Regions from separate parts of the Bacillus cereus group sp. N8 genome, predicted to be linked through region 3. Evidence: riboswitches for the same ligand, from Rfam matches in the RefSeq annotation. Region 3 holds a riboswitch; each other region holds the start of a gene.

Region 1 (6,236 bases), on a different contig from region 3:
CATTAATCGACGATAAATCTGCTGACTTCGTTCAAGGTTTAGTTGATGATGCTGTAGAAAAAGGTGCAACGATCGTTATCGGTAACAAACGTGAGCGTAACTTAATTTACCCAACATTAATCGACCACGTAACAGAAGAAATGAAAGTTGCTTGGGAAGAGCCATTTGGCCCAATCCTTCCAATCATCCGTGTTTCTTCAGATGAGCAAGCAATTGAAATTGCTAACAAATCAGAGTTCGGCTTGCAAGCAAGTGTCTTCACAAAAGACATTAACAAAGCATTTGCAATTGCTAACAAAATCGAAACTGGTTCTGTTCAAATTAACGGACGCACAGAGCGCGGCCCTGACCACTTCCCATTCATCGGTGTAAAAGGTTCAGGTATGGGCGCACAAGGTATTCGTAAGAGCCTTGAGTCTATGACACGTGAAAAAGTAACTGTATTAAACTTAGTTTAATCTTATATGTAGAAGCTGATCTAGTTTTAGATCAGCTTCTTTTTATACAATTTAGTTCACGAGTTGTTTCTCCATAGGTAAATTCACATATTCTACAGAAATTTGATACCCTAGCCATCGCTCGGCAATATGTACAAATGATGAAACAGAGCCTGTTGTAAAAAATCGATGCTTCGGATTCAGATTGTCCGACAAAATTCCTTTGTGTTGTAAAATTGTGCTTAACTCTATCGCTGTTTCTTCTGCAGAACTAATAATCGTCACAGCCTCTCCTAACTCCTTTTTTATATAGGACTCTAAAAGTGGATAATGCGTACACCCAAGAATTAACGTATCTATATCTTCTTTCGTTAATGGCAGTAAAGCTTGTTTTACTTGCTGCGTTACATATGCTGTATCTTCTAAGTGATTTTCTACAACTGTAGCTAAAGTCGGGCACGCATGACTATGCACTTCCAAATATGTATCAAGTTCGTGTAATGCTTTTTCGTACATATTAGATTTTATCGTACCTACAGTTCCAATTACCCCGATTTTCCCTTTCTTTGTCACTTTAATTGCAGCTCTTGCTCCCGGATGTATAACACCAATAACTGGAATGGATAGTACTTCTTGCAAATCAGTCAATGCAGCAGCTGCACCAGTATTACATGCTACCACTAGAGCTTTTAATGAAAACTGCTTGAGGAACTCAACCATTTCAAATATGAAAGATTGTACCTCCTCTACACTTCTTGGCCCATACGGACAACGCTCATTATCACCAATATAGTAAATGCTCTCTTTAGGCAATTGTCTTATAATTTCACTCGCAACTGTTAATCCCCCAACTCCCGAGTCTAGTACACCTATTACTGAATTTTTATTACATGCAGACATATAATTCATCCCCTTCTCAATCTTCTAGCGCCAATAACATTTATTATATTATGAAAATTCGATATTACATAATAATCCCTCTCCCTTTTAATCACAAACTCTTCTCTATAATCTGATTATTGCTATATCCATTGACGTATAAAAATACATTTGTTACTCTTAAATACGTTAATTTAATATTTAAATCCTCATTCGTATCTCGGTGAGGTAGAGGTTGCAGTCATTAAGAGTATCATTTCAGGAGATGTAGTGGCATTGATGAAGAAATGAGAAAGGAATGATTGCCGAAGTAAGTCGTGTCCACCATGCACGCTTGCTGGGTCTGCATTTAATAAGTGCAGAACTGTCACAAACGTTTCCGTTTGTGGAGAGCTATCGAGAGGTATGTCGTGGGTTTCTTATAAGATAGAAAGCATGTAGCGGCAAATTACGTGCTTTTTTTGTTTTGTTTGGGACTTCTCTTCCTGACTTCGGAAGACATACATATCTCCTCGCTTGACTTGGTTATACTAACTTTGGAGGTATTTTCTATGCAACAAAAAAAATGGGGCTTTTGGGTACTAACAGCTTTCGTTGTCGGTAACATGGTTGGCGCTGGTATTTTCATGGTGCCAAGTACGTTGGCACAAACAGCAAGCCCACTCGGTGTCACTTTAGCTTGGTTAACAACAGGGTTTGGTGTTTTAATGCTAGCTCTTGTTTTCGGTAATTTAGCAATTCGTCGTCCTGATTTAACGACAGGACCACAAAGTCATGCATATGCTTTATTCTCAACACCAAAAAGAAAGAAAATGGCTGGTTTCAGCATGGTATGGGGATATTGGGTTGCAAACTGGGCAAGTAACGTTGCCATCATTACATCTTTCGCGGGATATTTATCACTCTTCTTCCCGATTATGAAAGATACGCGACTATTATTTTCAATCGGCTCGTTCGATATAGAAGTTGGAAAGCTCATTACATTTACTATTTGTTCCGTCTTACTTTGGGGAACTCATTTAATATTAACAAACGGTGTAAGCGGAGCTGGGAAACTAAACTTCTTAGCAACAACAACGAAAGTAACTGGATTCCTTCTATTCATTGTCGTTACGTTATTTGCGTTCGAAGCTTCAAAGTTTGGACAATGGTACACACCGATGATCGATAAAGAAGGCGTATCACACGGTCTCCTTTCACAAGTGAATTTAGCGGCTCTTACAACGCTTTGGGCATTTATCGGAATTGAATCAGCAGTTCTTTTATCAAATCGTGCTACTTCTCCAAAAACAGTAAAGCGTGCAACAGTTGCAGGGTTACTAATTACAGTTGCCATTTACCTAGGAATTACAATTTTAACAATGGGTGTACTTCACGTTGATAAATTACAAGCTTCGGAACGTCCATTAGCAGATGCATTAAACGCTGCAATGGGTCATGGCGGTGGGAAACTTATGGCATTACTTGCTCTTACTTCCCTATTCGGTTCCATCTTAGGCTGGATTTTATTAAGCTCAGAAGTACCTTATCAAGCAGCAAAAGAAGGTTTCTTCCCTTCCTTCTTCGCGAAAACAAATAAAAAAGGAAGTCCAATTCATTCACTACGATTAACAAACATTATGTCGCAAGTGTTCTTATTCTCAACATTATCAGGAACAATTGCAGAAGCTTATACATTCGTTATTACCGTATCAACACTGGCCTACCTCATTCCATATCTCGTCTCACCAATCTTCCAGTTAAAACTAGTCGCAACTGGTGAAACGTATAAAAATGAAATGCGGGCAAGAATTACAGATGGTATAGTCGCAGTGATCGCGCTTTGCTATGCGCTATGGGTTATTAAAACAGGCGCATCCGATATAAAAACGTTCCTTCTCGGAATCGGTTTATTCGTAATTGGCTTTGCCTTCTATCCATTAATGAATCGTGATCAGAAAAAAAATAACGAAAAGAAAAACGAGCAAGTTGCGTAACGCAATTTGCTCGTTTTTTGCTTAATAAAACATATATAATAGAACAAAGAGGTGAAAAACATGTCAATTGAATCACTATGGAGCAGTCGCTTCCAACAACATATGCAAAATATCATTACATACTTTGCACGTATGATTAACGGTTTACTATATAGCTTTATCTTTATTTCATGCGTTGGCGCATACTACTATGCTCAGTTTCTAAAAACATCTCCTTCTAAAGGAATATCTTTACTACTCATCACCGTTGTACTGACATTCATTATAACGAGATGCCCAATCCGTACATTTATTCAAAAACCTGATGCTGTCTATTTGCTTGCATTAGAAGAGAAATTAACATCTTATTTTAAAAAATCTCTTCTATATAATTACATCATTCAGCTTTTCCCATTATTATTTACGTTCCTGATTCTCGTTCCACTTGCACTGCAATCATTACAAGTAACTGTACCTTTCTTATGTACAATCTTTATCGTTTTAATGATTACGAAAGCTTGGAATATGTACATACATTGGATGTGGCGTGATAGTCATGAAAAAAACATATGGTTCATTATTCGTATTACTTGTAACGCCCTAATCATTTACATGCTGTTTTACTCAGCAAATGTTCTCATATTGGCCGGATTACTCTTACTACTTGCTTTCCTGCTTCTATATACGAAAAAACAGCCTACAAAACGAATACCGTGGGATTACATAATCGAACAAGAAGAAAAAATGGACGTTCGTTTTTATCAATTTGCTAGCATTTTCACCGATGTTCCGCAACTGAATAAGCAAGTAAATAAAAGAAAATGGCTTACAAATTGGATTGAACCTTTATTACATAAAAAACGAGCAACTTTCTTCTATTTACATACACTAGCGTTTTTACGTGGGAATGATTATTTCGGTATATATATTCGCTTAGGATTGATTGGTGCCTTCGCCTTATATTTTATACCAAACATATACGTAAAAGGCGCCATCGCATATATCGTCCTATACATGATTTCTATGCAGCTACGTTCCCTGTGGAAATTTTTTTCGGGAAATATTATTGTAGCATTATATCCAATTAATACTGAAAAACGAATGAACCAATTTCTTCGCTTAATCTTTATATTGCTAATCATTCAACTCATTGTATTTTCAAGTGTTATACTCATTGCTACCGTACAATTTTTACATAGCCTTATCATTATGGGTATCGGGTTACTCTGGATCAAATTTATTATTGTACCAAAAACGAAGAAACGACTTTCTTCATTTTAACGAGAAAAGAGGCTGCACATCACAGCCTCTTTTTTTGTCCTAAAATTTCTATTCACTCTTCATAGGCAGTTCTCATATAGTGAAAATGACTATACAATTCCTATCCATAAGTTAAATAATGATTTTACACATATATAAATATAAAAAGATGGGAGCCTTATTTATGAATAACAATCCACCTTCAACGCCCCCAAATCCAACAGCAACGAATAATCGTGAAGTGAGCTTACAAACGTTACGCGTCATTGGGCTTATTGTACTGATTAGTGGCTACATATTAGTCGCTCTTTCTGAAGTAGGAACGTTAAAAAATCTTTTGCTACAGCCTAGCACTACTCCAAATTTAGCTGAAGTTGATCCGTTCTAAAAACTATATAAAAAGCGAGTCCCAGTATAACTGGTTCGCTTTTTATATAGTTTTATCCAATCTGAGGAACCTCCCTCTCGTCCTCATACTTCTCTCTCCCAATCGCCTTCATAAATAATAAAATACTGCTCATACCAACGATAAAGTACAGAGCACTCATGCCCCAAGATACAATAAATGAACCTAACATAACACCTAATGCTCCATTCATTTTCGCCACCTGAAAGACCATTCCATTAATCGCCATGTATGAACCTCTTGCCTCATTCGGCACCATATTTGCCATAATAGATTGTCGTACTGGCACATACATCATCTCACCTACCGTTTGGAAAAGCCCTGCAATTAATAAAATCCATAAGCTATTGCTCGTTCCGAGTATTGTAAAGCCAATCGTATAAATGAATAAACCTACATATAAGATTTTCAAATCGTTGAAGCTTTTCAGCATTTTAATAAGAAGCGCTGAACATAATACAACTAAAATTGTATTCTCTGCTGAAATCCAGCTCAGCATTCGAATGCCTGTTAAATCAAATGTAAAACCATTCCCGAATAAAAAGTGCACCGTTTCAAATTCCTTCTGCAAACGTACCCCTAAATAATTATTAATTTGAAACTCTAAAGATAATGTACATATACTTGCTGCACAAAAAATTAAAAACGCTCTATCTTTCATCACGACTTTATAACTATCTGCCATATCTTTTAATACATGTTTCTTCTCTACCGTTTTTCTCGCTACATACACTTCTTCCATATATACAGCCATCACATATAAAGTAATAACTGCAATAACTGTTAATCCGATAAACAATTGCAATCTATAGTTTTCAAATAGTAATCCACCAAATATCGCTCCAATTGCCATTGATAAATTAATCGCCCAGTAGTTAATGCTGTACATCAACTTTCGATTCTCAGGTGTACTCACATCGATTAACATCGCCTCTGTCGCAGGATTCATAAGTCCAGATCCTAAACTATTAACTAACATAAACACAAATGTTAGCCACGGTGAATCTACATAATCCGAATTCGCAACTCCCATACAAGCAATGGAAATGACTTGTATACTTTGACCGATAATCATTACCTTTTTACGTCCAAGTCGGTCACCAACATATCCACCGTATAAACCAATTACTAATGAAGCTATGACATTAATGAGTAGTAACGCACCAGCCATCGCACTACCTAACTTTATTGAAAAATAAATCGCCATAAATGGAAAAATCATCGTGGACACAGTACGTGTTAAAAACGAAGTTATAATTCTAATTTTTATATTTCGATGCATACTCCAAAATCCCATTG
Region 2 (6,236 bases), on a different contig from region 3:
TGAAGAAGATAACGTTATTGGCAAGGTGGAATTTGTGTATTATCCTTTTTCAGAAATGAAAATGATAGACTAGTTTAGTATTTTTATTTTATTTTCCTCAAAAACAATCAATGAATTAATATGTAAAACATCTCGTTTCACAATAGGAAAAGATGAGTTAAAATACTAAGGAAAAGCCAAATCCTTTAATGGGATTTGGCTTTTTGTAGGGAATGCTAATTCAAGGTTTACTCTTCATAATATGCTTTAATAACAAAGCGGTGTTGCTTCACAGCGAAATATCCTTTTTGCAAGATAATTTCATGTATACGATACAATTCCTCGGTATAGCTGTCTACTGTGAAATCAGGAATTTGCCACGGAATTGCTTTTAAGTAATAGACAACAGCACCGATATCATAAAAACGTTGAAGAGGGAACTCTTCCTTCGCTTCTAAAATAGTAAATCCATTCCCCTTTAGTTCATTACATGCCATTTTGAGTGACCAACTTGAAAATTCGCTATTCAGCGGTGTGCCAAACTGTTCATTAAGTTCCGCACAATCAAGACCACCGACTTGTTGGGTAAGAAATGTTCCATTAGTGGAAAGAATTCTTTTCACTTCAGAAGCAGAATAGGATTCATGTTGATTCACAATTAAATCGAACTGACCATCTTGAAATGGTAAAGCAGTATCATCGGTCACTTCTACAACTGTAATTCCTAAAGGCTCTAATTTCTTTCGTGCAATTGGTACGTTCGGAGCATAGCCTTCAGTAGCGTAAATAGTTGGCGGGAACGGTTGTAACATAGATAAAAACTCTCCGCCGCCAGTACCCATATCTAGCATTGATTTTGCACGTTGCATAAGCTGGAAGGCTGCACTACCGTACGACCATGATAAAGGCTCGCTATTCATACGGCCAGTTTCTGAAATGAAAGAAAAATCCCAGCCACTAAAGTTTGCATTTGCACTTTCTAATAGTGCCAAAAATAATGGATCACGTTTCATATTATGTCCTCCTATTTCGTTAATGAATGATATAGTAAGAAAAGAGAAATGGAGGACCTCTTATTAAAATAAAGCGGTTTTACGTTTCGTGTTCAAATAAATTCATACAAATTCGCTCCTTGCGAGAATGGTTATTTATATATTCGGGATAATCAAGAGGAAATCCTTTGAAATTATAAGGGAAGGCAGTTGTTTAATGAAAAATTGGATGGAGTTTACAGACAAAGAGTATGACCAAATATGGGATAGGATATATAGTGAACTTGAGTTTTCACCAAGTGTTTCTATATTCCCATCATTTAAGGTGCCAAGTCCTTTTGTGACATATGATATTTCTCATTACTTCGGAGAATCGGTAGATTTAAATGTATATGACGATCTGGAAGAAAAAGCATTACTAGTTTTTAAAGAGAATACAGTATCGGATGAATATATAATGGCACTTGATTGGCAACATGAATGTTACTGGGTAAATCCACATTTAAAGTTCGATAGAAATGAATTTGATGAGTGGACAATCCCGATTTTTCCAAATGGAGATTACTATTTTTTTATTCAGAAGGACTATAAGTGGGGCTATTTAGGTCACCCTTGGGAGAAGAGTATAACGATATTTGGAAAAGAATTAATAGAGAGCTTTGAACAAAGTAAACCAGAAATGTTTCAAAATATTTTAAGGCAGGGATAATGTTTTAAAGAGAAAAAACGCTTATACCTCATCTTTGAAGCATAAGCGTTTTTGTTTAAAATACTTAAAAACAAAAATCTGTTGGTAAAGTACCATTTTTTATCATCGTTCTTAATCCATGTTTCATAATCCAAGGATTAACAGGAAGTTTGTTATCGCGTAATTGTTGTAACCATTGAAAAACGAGTTCTTTATCTTCTTTTGTAATATCGTTAATATGATTGGCTACTGATTTTTGGACATATTTAGAAGGGTCATTCATTAATGGCTCAAGAAGCTTTAAATTATTTCTAAAGTCACCTTTCAGAGCTCCTATTTTTTTTGCCCAAGGAAGTCTTGGTCTTGTACCTTCGGAAACTAATCTCCTAATGTGGCTGTTTTCGTCATGAATCCACTGTTGTAGTATGTCCAGTGTATCTTCATGATATTTTTCAAGAAAAGGCCGAATTGCATATTCAGCAGTATTCCTTTTCGTTATTTCATACATGGCGTTGAAAGAGGATTCAAAATCGTTAAGCCCATATTTTTCGACGTATTTTGCAATAGGCATGTACATATAACCATTTGTAAATGTGCCTACTTCTGTTGTGTTTTCTGGCCCCAATGTTTTCAGTAATATATGTATTGTTTCATTAAAATCTTTTTGTAATGCATAGTGTAATTCATCTGCTATTACCTCTATACGTTGTTTCAACTCTAAATTTTCAACTTTACTCGTTACAGAATCTACAAAGTTTTTCTTAGAGAAATTAGGATCATGTTTAGAAATAGAATCAGCCATTTTTTCTGCTAATTCTTTGTTGAATAAAAATTTTAACGGAACATATTTACCCATTTTTTCACCCCATTGGTCAGATAAAAACAATGTTTATTTTTTAATCGACAATCCATACACCAAAGTCTCACTAGGAGTCGTAATACTAAAACCTATCGTTTTATAATCAAGTTTCACAGTATCACCAGTGTAATCTGTCGTGAATGAATCCATTTGTACGATAAGATGTGCATCTTCATATACAACATCATCCGCATTATATGTATCCCAAATTAAATCGACATCAACGAAAATGCTACAAGAGTTCGTCATCGTCCCTCTAATGCGAATAATCTTTTTGTCTTCACGTTCTAATCTATGTATAGCAGCTTTTGCTTCATTAGTAATACGAATGTTCATGTAATCCCAACCTTTATGTATATTTCCTCTATTATCGCAAAAACAGTGGCAATAGGGAAGGGAGATGAATTGCAATAAAAAACGAGCAAACAAATTTGTTTGCTCGTTTTATTTTATTTTATTTTAGTTCACATTTATCAAGTGGAATTACTTTCGTTTTCTTAGTAAATTTATATCCTAACCACAGTACTAAGAAGAGTGGTAAACCGATGTAAGAAACGAGTACACCGTTCCAATCGATAGATGCTCCCATAAATGCTCCGTAGTTTTGTCCTAAAATAACGATAACACAAAGTGTAAATGCAAAGATTGGACCGAACGGGAACCATTTTGCTCTATACGGTAAATCTTTTAAATCTTTCCCTTGTGCAACATAAGCTTTTCGGAAACGGTAATGACTAATAGCAATTCCTACCCAAGCAATAAATCCTGACATCCCAGAAGCATTTAATAACCAAATGTATACAACACCGTCACCGTATAAAGAAGCGATGAAAGCAACGCTACCAACAACTGATGTTGCGATTAATGCGTTAACAGGTACACCACGGCTATCTAATTTGCCTAAGAACTTTGGTGCTTTTCCTTGACGAGCTAAATCCCAAAGCATACGAGTTGATGCATACATTCCAGAGTTACCAGCAGAAAGTACTGCAGTTAAAATAACAGCGTTCATAACAGAAGCAGCGAAGGCAACGCCCGCTTTTTCAAATACTAGTGTAAATGGACTTACTGTTACATCACTTGCTGCAAGGCTATCAGTCGTATAAGGAATTAATAAACCGATAACGAGAATTGCTAAAATATAGAATAATATAATGCGCCAAAAGATAGAACGAATTGCTTTTGGAATATTGCGTTCTGGATCAGCAGTTTCACCAGCAGCCACTCCTAATAATTCAGTTCCTTGGAATGAGAAACCAGCAGCCATAAATACACCGATAATTGCCATGATACCGCCATTAAATGGTGCATCTGCAACAGTGAAGTTTTTAAAACCGACAGCTTCGCCGCCCATAATTCCAAAGATCATCATAAAGCCGACAATTAAAAAGATAATAATAGTAACTACTTTAATAAGTGCGAACCAATATTCAGATTCACCAAAACCTTTAACAGATAAATAGTTTAAGAGAAAAATAATAGCTAAGCAAAGTCCACTCCAAATAAGAGAAGGGGTATCTGGGAACCAAAATTTCATAATTAATGTTACCGCTGCGAGTTCCGCCGCTATCGTAATCGCCCAGTTATACCAATAGTTCCATCCAAGTGCAAAGCCAAGTGATGGATCAACAAATTTTGTTGCATACGTACTAAAAGATCCAGTAACAGGCATGTAAGCTGCGAGTTCTGCTAAGCTTGTCATTAAAAAATAAACCATAATTCCAATTGCGGCATATGCGACTAATGCACCGCCAGGACCAGCTGAATGGATAACACCACCACTGGCAAGAAATAATCCGGTACCGATTGTACCACCGAGAGAAATCATCGTAAGGTGACGAGATTTTAATCCGCGTTTTAATTCACCTTGTCCTTGTGTAGTTTGCTTTTTAGAGGTAGCTTGATTCGTTGCGCTATTCATGTTCAACACTCCTTTTCTAGTAAGATAGGAAGGAGCGGGGGAGAAAAATACAAAAAACCGCCAAAAGAATTAGGCGGAACGTTTCACAAATAACCACCCCCATCATACCCTTCCGTTAAGATAGCACCCCACGTCTACACGGTAATTTTGTAAACGTGACAGTTCTGTTCCTTTCGGAGACAGCCCCAGCTCATATTTCCAGAGATGAAATATAAACTTCGGCAACTTTTCCTTTCAAACAGAGTCGGTGACATTCTCTGTGTCTCGGCCGTTCTACTCTTAAAAGTTGCAACCTCTACCTCATCGGATTGATGAGGATTTATTCATTGCTATGATTTTTAATATATGGCAATTGTAATGATTTTCTGAATATATTGCAAGGAATTTTGTTAGGAAAAGTCAAAAAATATCGGTTATTGTATAGGAAACGCTTGCAAAACTCCACCCGAACCTACTGTTATGTAGCAATAAGCAAAGAAAAAATTGTTATACAAATGTTTCGCAAAAAATAATGAAAAACCCTTTAAAATTAAAAGAAAATTCAGAAAATATAATTCGACATAACTATCAAAAGAGGATTATTCCTTACATTTGTTTCAAAAAATAAGTATAAATCTGATAAATAGAATGAATATTCTTTTTATTTTTGGTAAAATTGAAATATTGTTTAATTGAAAAGGGGACATTATTATGAAATTAGAAACGGAAAGATTACATATAGTACCGTGTACGGAAGAATGGATTCAAATTGCGAAAAATCAAGGCTACAATAGCGGCCCGCATATTGTAGGACATATAGGAAATGTAAAACAAGATGAGTCTTTATTACCGTGGGGCCCGTGGTATGTTATTCGGAAAGAGGATGATGTTGTTCTAGGTGATATAGGATTTAAAGGGAAACCAAACGAGGAACATAGGGTAGAAATCGGTTATGGATTTATTGAGAAATATTGGAATAAAGGGTATGCAACAGAAGCAGTTAGTGAATTAATGAAATGGGCTTTTCAAACAGGGGAAGTGGAAACGATTATAGCGGAGACACTCCTTGATAACTATAGCTCCATTCGTGTATTAGAGAAATTACATATGAAAAGAGTAAATAGTACTGAAACGATGGTCAATTGGAAAATAGAAAAATAAAAAATACCGCTCGAAGTAAATCGGGCGGTATTATTATTAATTATGGCAGCATTTGTTTTTGATCTGTTGGATAGCTATTCGTCGCTTGTTTCGAATACTTTGAATGGTTACGAACAGAAATGAAAATGGAGATAATAACGACAAGACCAACTGCAACATAAGAAAGTGTAATAATAGTTGGATCAACTTTAAATGATGTAAGTAATGTACGTATATTCGTAAAGATAATAAGTCCGCCAACGAGTACGCCAAGTAAATGCGACGGAACGATGCGTACTAACCATGCGGCAATTGGTGCGGCAACAATACCACCGAGCATGAGAGAAAATACCCAAATCCAGCTTATTTGTTCCCAACCAAGTGAGATGAAAAAGCCGATTGTTGCAGCGAGTGAAACAGGAAATTCGCTCGTATCTACAGAGCCAATAACTTTTCTAGCGTCATTTCCTCTTGCAAGAAGAACTGGTGTCGTAATAGGTCCCCAGCCACCACCGCCAGTAGAATCAACAAATCCTGCAAAAAGGCCAAGCGGCACAAGTTGCTTAGCAGGCATACGCTTATTTGAAGCAACAATTTGTTTTTGAATGATGAATCGTAATAAAATATAAACCCCTAAAGTAAATAAAAATAAGGAAATGTACGGTTTAATTAAATTAC
Region 3 (6,236 bases):
GTATTTGTATTTTATCACAATTCTGTTTTTTTTCAATCCTAGTTTTCCGATATATTTTAATTATTTTATAAAAAAGGAATTGCCCCTCAGAACAACTCCTTTTCCCTACCTAAACAAGCTCTTTAATACGTATGCGATCGTTCCCAATAATATTTTCATACGTTTCACGCTCTACAACGATTTGTGATGTTCCGCCTTTTGCAAAGACGACAGCTGGTCTACGAATACGATTATAATTATTCGCCATCGAGTACCCATATGCCCCCGTACAAGAAATTGCTAGTAAATCAGAAGAAGCAACTTGCGGTAAGTTAATATCCCAAATCAGCATATCTCCACTTTCACAGCATTTCCCAGCGATCGAAACGAGTTCCTCATTCTCATCATTCCCTCGATTCGCTAACATTGCTTCATAACGAGCGTTATATAAAGCTGGTCTTAAATTATCTGTCATCCCACCATCGACTGAAACATATTTCCGAATACCAGGAATCTCTTTCACCGATCCAACTGTATAAATTGTTGTTCCAGCATCACCTACGATACTACGACCCGGTTCAATCCATATTTCTGGAAGCGGGTATTCACATACTGTAAACTGCTCTCTTATCGTACTCGTTACAGCCTCCACATATGTTTCAAGTGTTAACGGTGTATCAGACTCCGTATAACGTATACCGAAACCTCCACCTACATTCAATACTTTCACTACATAGTTTGTTCGCTCTCTCACTTCTTCTAAAAATTGACGTAGTACTTCAATTGCTCGAACAAAACCAGCCGTTTCGAATATTTGTGATCCGATGTGCGAGTGAATTCCTAGCACATTATAATTTGATTTTTGCAAAGCTAGCTCAATTGCTTGCATCGCTTGACCATTTGAAACACCAAATCCAAATTTCGAATCCTCTTGACCTGTTGTTATATATTCGTGTGTATGTGCCTCTACTCCTGGCGTTACACGGATTAATATGTTCACAAACTTTCCATGTTGCACTGCTAAATCATGCAAAATTTCTAATTCCAAGAAATTATCTACGACAAAACAACCAATATTCGCCTGAAGAGCCATCACAATCTCTTCTTCTGTTTTATTATTGCCGTGAAAATGAATGCGCGATGCTGGAAATCCTGCTTGAAGCGCAGTATATAATTCTCCTCCAGAAACAACATCTAATGACATATTCTCTTCACGAGCTACTCGGCACATCTCCATGCACAAGAACGCCTTGCTTGCATATGCTACTTGATAAGAGAAACCACTTTCTTTAAAAGCACGATGAAACGCGCGGCACTTTCCTCGAATAGACTCTTCATCGTATACATAAAGTGGTGTTCCGTATTGTTTTGCTAGCTGCGTCGTATCGCACCCACCAATTTCTAAGTGTCCTTGCCCATTGATTCGGCTTGTGCCGTGTAAATACATTTGAATTCCTCCCTTATTTCCTCTAAAACTCATAACCCCAATCTTCTATTCATTGCAGCACGCTTTTAGATAGACAAAAAACGCGCGGAACAATGTTCACACGCGTTTCTTATTAGGAAAAATATATATTGAAAAAATAAACGAGTTGTTATCTTCTCAAAATAAGAAACCGCATCAACATCTCCAAATAGCTCTCCATAAAATAAATCTTATGACAGTACTACATTTATTCAATGCAGTCCCAATATATGAATAAGATGGTTATTCTTATATTTCGGCAATAGTCCCTTTCAACCTATGATCACAGATTCCATTAAATCTCCCATAGCTTACTCTTTCCTATCGCGGCCTCTACCTTTGAGAGTAGATGAGGTAAGTCTATTTAATTTTCAAACATCTAATTGTTGCTATTAACAATACCAAAGGAACATTTTATTTGTCAAACAATTTTTTAAATTGTTTTTTTACAGTTTAATTTCGTTTCATCCGGTAAGCGCTTTATAGATATTTTTGTAACAGTCCATTCTCCTTCTTCATTGTTAAATGTCATACTTATCTTCTCAAATGGAGGAAGTACTTTACCACCTATTCCTGATTCATATTTCGTTATTTCAATTACTGCTTGAAATAAATATGTACCGCTATAAAGTTTTTTTAAACTAATAATTTTAGGACAATCAAACGGTTTTAATTTTCCATATTGCTTCTCAATCGCTTCATTTATTTTTGGAAATAACACAGAATAAAGAGCATCTTCCATGAGCTGTGCATCATATTGTGCTACTGATACACTCGGTGAAGAAAAAAGCATAAAACTAATGCATACTATTAGATATAATAATTTTCGCATCATAACCTCCGTACCATTGCGATACTTTCTATGTTTAACGAATGATAATAATCATACATAGAAATTCCATTTTATTGTCTCCCACTTCGCTTTTTCTACTCAATTGTTGCAAAAAAAGCCCACAACCCGCTTTTATTTTCGTATAATGATACTCATAGTATAATAATCATAATAATAAAGGACTGTTCGTATATATAAAGTGAAGCGCTATTCAAAGGGACTCACAAGAACTGTCATGCTTTTAAGAGAGGAGTATATTATGCTACAACGTCTGTTTCCAAAATTACGATTTGCACTAGTTGCAGTCGTTTTATTATGGATAAAAACATATATTGTGTACAAGCTAGCATTTGATATTAGAATTGATAACTTCTTTGAAGAATTTATGCTTTTTATTAACCCACTAGCTTCGTTACTTTTATTTTTTGGTTTCGCTTTACTTGCATCTAAGTACCGAAACCGAATTATTATTGTAATTAGTTTTATACTGTCATTTATTTTATTTGGAAATGCAATGTTTTACGGGTTCTATAACGATTTTGTTACTTTCCCTGTTTTATTCCAAACAAATAATATGGCTGACTTAGGAACGAGCATTAAAGAACTATTTACGTATAAAACATTACTTTTATTTGCAGATGCAATTATTTTAATGTTTATTTCACGTAAATTCCCATCATTCTGTGACAAGACGCCGCTTTCTCGCTCTGAGAAGCGAACTTTCTTTAGCGGTGTAACAGCATTATTAGCACTACAAATTGTTGTTTCAGTTATATATAAACCACAAATGTTCTCACGCTCATTTGATCGTCAAACTGTCGTGAAAAATTTAGGGTTATACACATATCATCTATTTGATATTACCCTTCAATCTAAGTCTTCAGCCGAGCGTGTATTTGCAAGTGGAGACGGGTTCTCTGAAATTAAAAACTATACAGACTCAAAAGATAAACAAGTTGATAAAAACTTATTTGGAGCTGCAAAGGGTAAAAATGTAATTTTAATTTCAATGGAATCTACACAAAGTTTTGTTATTAATAAAAAGATAAATGGAAAAGAAATTACTCCATTTTTAAATGAGTTTATTAAAGATAGTTTCTATTTTGATAACTTCTATCATCAAACGGGACAAGGTAAAACTTCTGATGCTGAATTTATCGTTGAAAACTCACTTTATCCGTTAGACCGTGGTTCTGTATTCTTCACTCATGCAACGAATGAATATACAGCTACAGCAGAACAATTAAAGAAATACGGATATTCTTCTGCTGTCTTCCATTCAAACGATAAAACGTTTTGGAATCGTGATGTAATGTACCCTGCACTTGGATATGATCGTTACTTTAATTTAAATGATTACGTAGGCACGGAGCAAATGTCTGTCGGTTGGGGATTAAAAGATAAAGAGTTCTTTGAACAATCTATTCCAAAGCTAAAATCTTTACCACAACCGTTCTATACAAAATTTATTACTTTAACAAACCATTTTCCATTTCTTCTAAATCCAGAAGATCAATATGTTGATGAGTTTAATTCGGAAAGCGGCGTTCTAAATCGCTATTTCCCAACGGTCCGCTACACGGATGAAGCTCTCAAATTATTCATTAACCAATTAAAAGAAGAAGGACTTTACGACAATTCTGTTATTGTCATTTATGGAGATCACTACGGCATTTCCGAAAACCATAATGCATCTATGGCTCAGTTCCTTGGGAAAGACGCTATTACACCGTTTGATTCTATGCAATTACAGCGCGTCCCTCTTATTATTCATGTACCTGGTCAAGAAGGAAAAGTTATTTCTAAAGTATCAGGACAAATTGATATTAAACCGACGCTTCTTCATTTACTTGGTATTAAAACAAATCAATCAGTTGAATTTGGAACTGACTTATTTATAAAAGAAAAAGACCCTCTCATGGTAATGCGCGATGGTAGTTTTGTAACAGAGGATTATGTGTACACAAAAAATATGTGCTACAAAAAAAGCTCCGGTGAAGAGGCAGATGTAGCGCTATGTCAGCCGTATATTGAAAAAGCAAAAACAGATTTAAAACTATCCGACAAACTGATCTATGGAGATTTATTACGATTCGATCCTAATAATCGATATAAAACTGGAACGATGATAACAAAATTTGAATAATGTAAGAAGCAACTTTATGAAAAGTTGCTTCTTTTTTTACTTATACTTCAATCTTGTCCTCTATGAAATCTTTCACAAATTGGGAATTTCTTTCGTATGAGGAAGAAATTTATGGTATGATAAAATAAGTAAACTTTCATACACTAATTAAGAATTTATAACAGAAAGCAAGGGATCAGATTTTGTATAGAGCAGCTATTCCAAACTTATTTACGCTCGGAAATTTATATAGCGGATTCTTGTCAATTGGCTATGCATCTTTAGGATATTATAAATCAGCTGCTATTTTAGTACTTATCGGGATGATGTTAGATAGTCTTGATGGTCGTGTTGCTCGTTTATTACGCGTTGATTCACAAATGGGAAAAGAGCTTGATTCACTCGCAGATGTTGTAACATTTGGCGCAGCACCTGCTGTTTTAATGTATTACACATCTTTTTCCAACTACGGAATCATTGGACTATACATAGCGGGATTATTCCCACTGTTCGGAGCATATCGCTTAGCACGATTTAATGTAACACCATCTTCTACTTCTATGAAATATTTCACTGGAGTTCCGATTACTGCAGCAGGAGGGCTTGTCGCTTTCCTAACATTATTTTCAAATACCATTCCAAAAATCGTTCTTATTACAGTATTTGTAACGTTCGCATTTTTAATGGTGAGCCGAATTCGCATCCCAAGTTTAAAGGATGTACCAATTCCACGATATAGCATCATTATTACACTATTTTTAGTTGGAAGCATTATCACAATGTACCAAACAGGTTTTGGTAATTTTTCTGTTTTCTTATTCATTGCCATTCCACTATATATTTTGTATATGCTATCTCAATTCCTTAGACAAAGACCTTCTAAAAAAGCAAATAAAGAAAAATAAAAAGAAACCTTCCGAAATTGGAAGGTTTCTTTTTATTTTGTAACTAATAATTTTTGATTTACAGGTGTTACAGGTTCTTCATCGTTTAATACAGCTAAAATATTTCTCACTGCCATTTCAGCCATCGCATCACGAGTTTCGAATGTTGCATTTCCTACATGAGGAGCAAGTACTACATTCTTTAATCCTTTTAGCTCTTCTGTAATTTTCGGTTCAAATTCAAATACGTCAAGAGCTGCACCTTCAATTTCATTCGTTTTTAGTGCATGAGCAAGTGCTGATTCATGCATAATTGGTCCACGTGAAGCATTTATAATATATGCTGTTTTCTTCATCATTTTAAACTGTTCTTCATCAATCATATGATGTAATTTCGGATTATAAGCACAGTTAATTGTAATAAAGTCTGCTGTTTGTAATAATTCTTCCAATGTTACATATGTTGCTCCCAGTTCACTTTCCGCTTCAGGCTTACGATTTGGCCCCGTATATAAAATATCCATTCCAAATGCTTTCGCACGCTTTGCAACTGCCTTCCCAATTTCTCCAAGGCCAATAATTCCGATTGTCTTACCGTGTACTTCGCGGCCCAAGAAGAATAACGGTGCCCATCCGTTAAATCCAGTTGTACGACATAACGTATCACCTTCAGGAATTCTACGTGCAGCTGCTAACAGAAGTGCAAATGTTAATTCTGCTGTCGCTTCAGTTGATACTTTCGGTGTATTCGATACTGCAATTCCTTTTTCTCCTGCATAAGTGAAATCAATATTATCGTAACCAGCACCGTAGTTTGCGACAATCTTTAAATGAGGTGCCGCATCAATAACTTCTTTCGTCACCTTTGTAGAAAGTAAGCTTAACAATGCATCTTTATCTTTTACACGCTCTGTTAATTCATCTAAAGAAATTAATTCTTCTTTATCATAC

The links. A riboswitch is a leader RNA that binds a small molecule or an ion and turns the genes downstream of it on or off. The one in region 3 is predicted to bind lysine.
Region 1: linked by a shared signal. The riboswitch ahead of JDS80_RS22050 (amino acid permease) and the one ahead of lysA (diaminopimelate decarboxylase) in region 3 are both predicted to bind lysine.
Region 2: linked by a shared signal. The riboswitch ahead of JDS80_RS17905 (amino acid permease) and the one ahead of lysA (diaminopimelate decarboxylase) in region 3 are both predicted to bind lysine.

The regions. Positions count from the first base shown of each region.
Region 1 covers NZ_JAEHBK010000019.1:28,187-34,422, forward strand. Annotated here, with positions in the region: gene gapN (NADP-dependent glyceraldehyde-3-phosphate dehydrogenase) at 1-458, shown strand, start outside; gene racE (glutamate racemase) at 510-1,337, opposite strand; lysine riboswitch at 1,538-1,720, shown strand; gene JDS80_RS22050 (amino acid permease) at 1,868-3,292, shown strand; gene JDS80_RS22055 (ABC transporter permease) at 3,353-4,552, shown strand; gene JDS80_RS22060 (hypothetical protein) at 4,716-4,919, shown strand; gene JDS80_RS22065 (MDR family MFS transporter) at 4,972-6,234, opposite strand.
Region 2 covers NZ_JAEHBK010000012.1:34,163-40,398, forward strand. Annotated here, with positions in the region: gene lepB (signal peptidase I) at 1-73, shown strand, start outside; gene JDS80_RS17885 (class I SAM-dependent methyltransferase) at 228-992, opposite strand; gene JDS80_RS17890 (DUF2716 domain-containing protein) at 1,189-1,680, shown strand; gene JDS80_RS17895 (DNA alkylation repair protein) at 1,745-2,515, opposite strand; gene JDS80_RS17900 (iron-sulfur cluster biosynthesis family protein) at 2,549-2,854, opposite strand; gene JDS80_RS17905 (amino acid permease) at 2,973-4,439, opposite strand; lysine riboswitch at 4,553-4,745, opposite strand; gene JDS80_RS17910 (GNAT family N-acetyltransferase) at 5,130-5,579, shown strand; gene JDS80_RS17915 (sulfite exporter TauE/SafE family protein) at 5,620-6,236, opposite strand, start outside.
Region 3 covers NZ_JAEHBK010000002.1:399,316-405,551, forward strand. Annotated here, with positions in the region: gene lysA (diaminopimelate decarboxylase) at 110-1,426, opposite strand; lysine riboswitch at 1,607-1,788, opposite strand; gene JDS80_RS06160 (DUF3888 domain-containing protein) at 1,878-2,276, opposite strand; gene JDS80_RS06165 (LTA synthase family protein) at 2,536-4,422, shown strand; gene pssA (CDP-diacylglycerol--serine O-phosphatidyltransferase) at 4,605-5,306, shown strand; gene JDS80_RS06175 (NAD(P)-dependent oxidoreductase) at 5,339-6,236, opposite strand, start outside.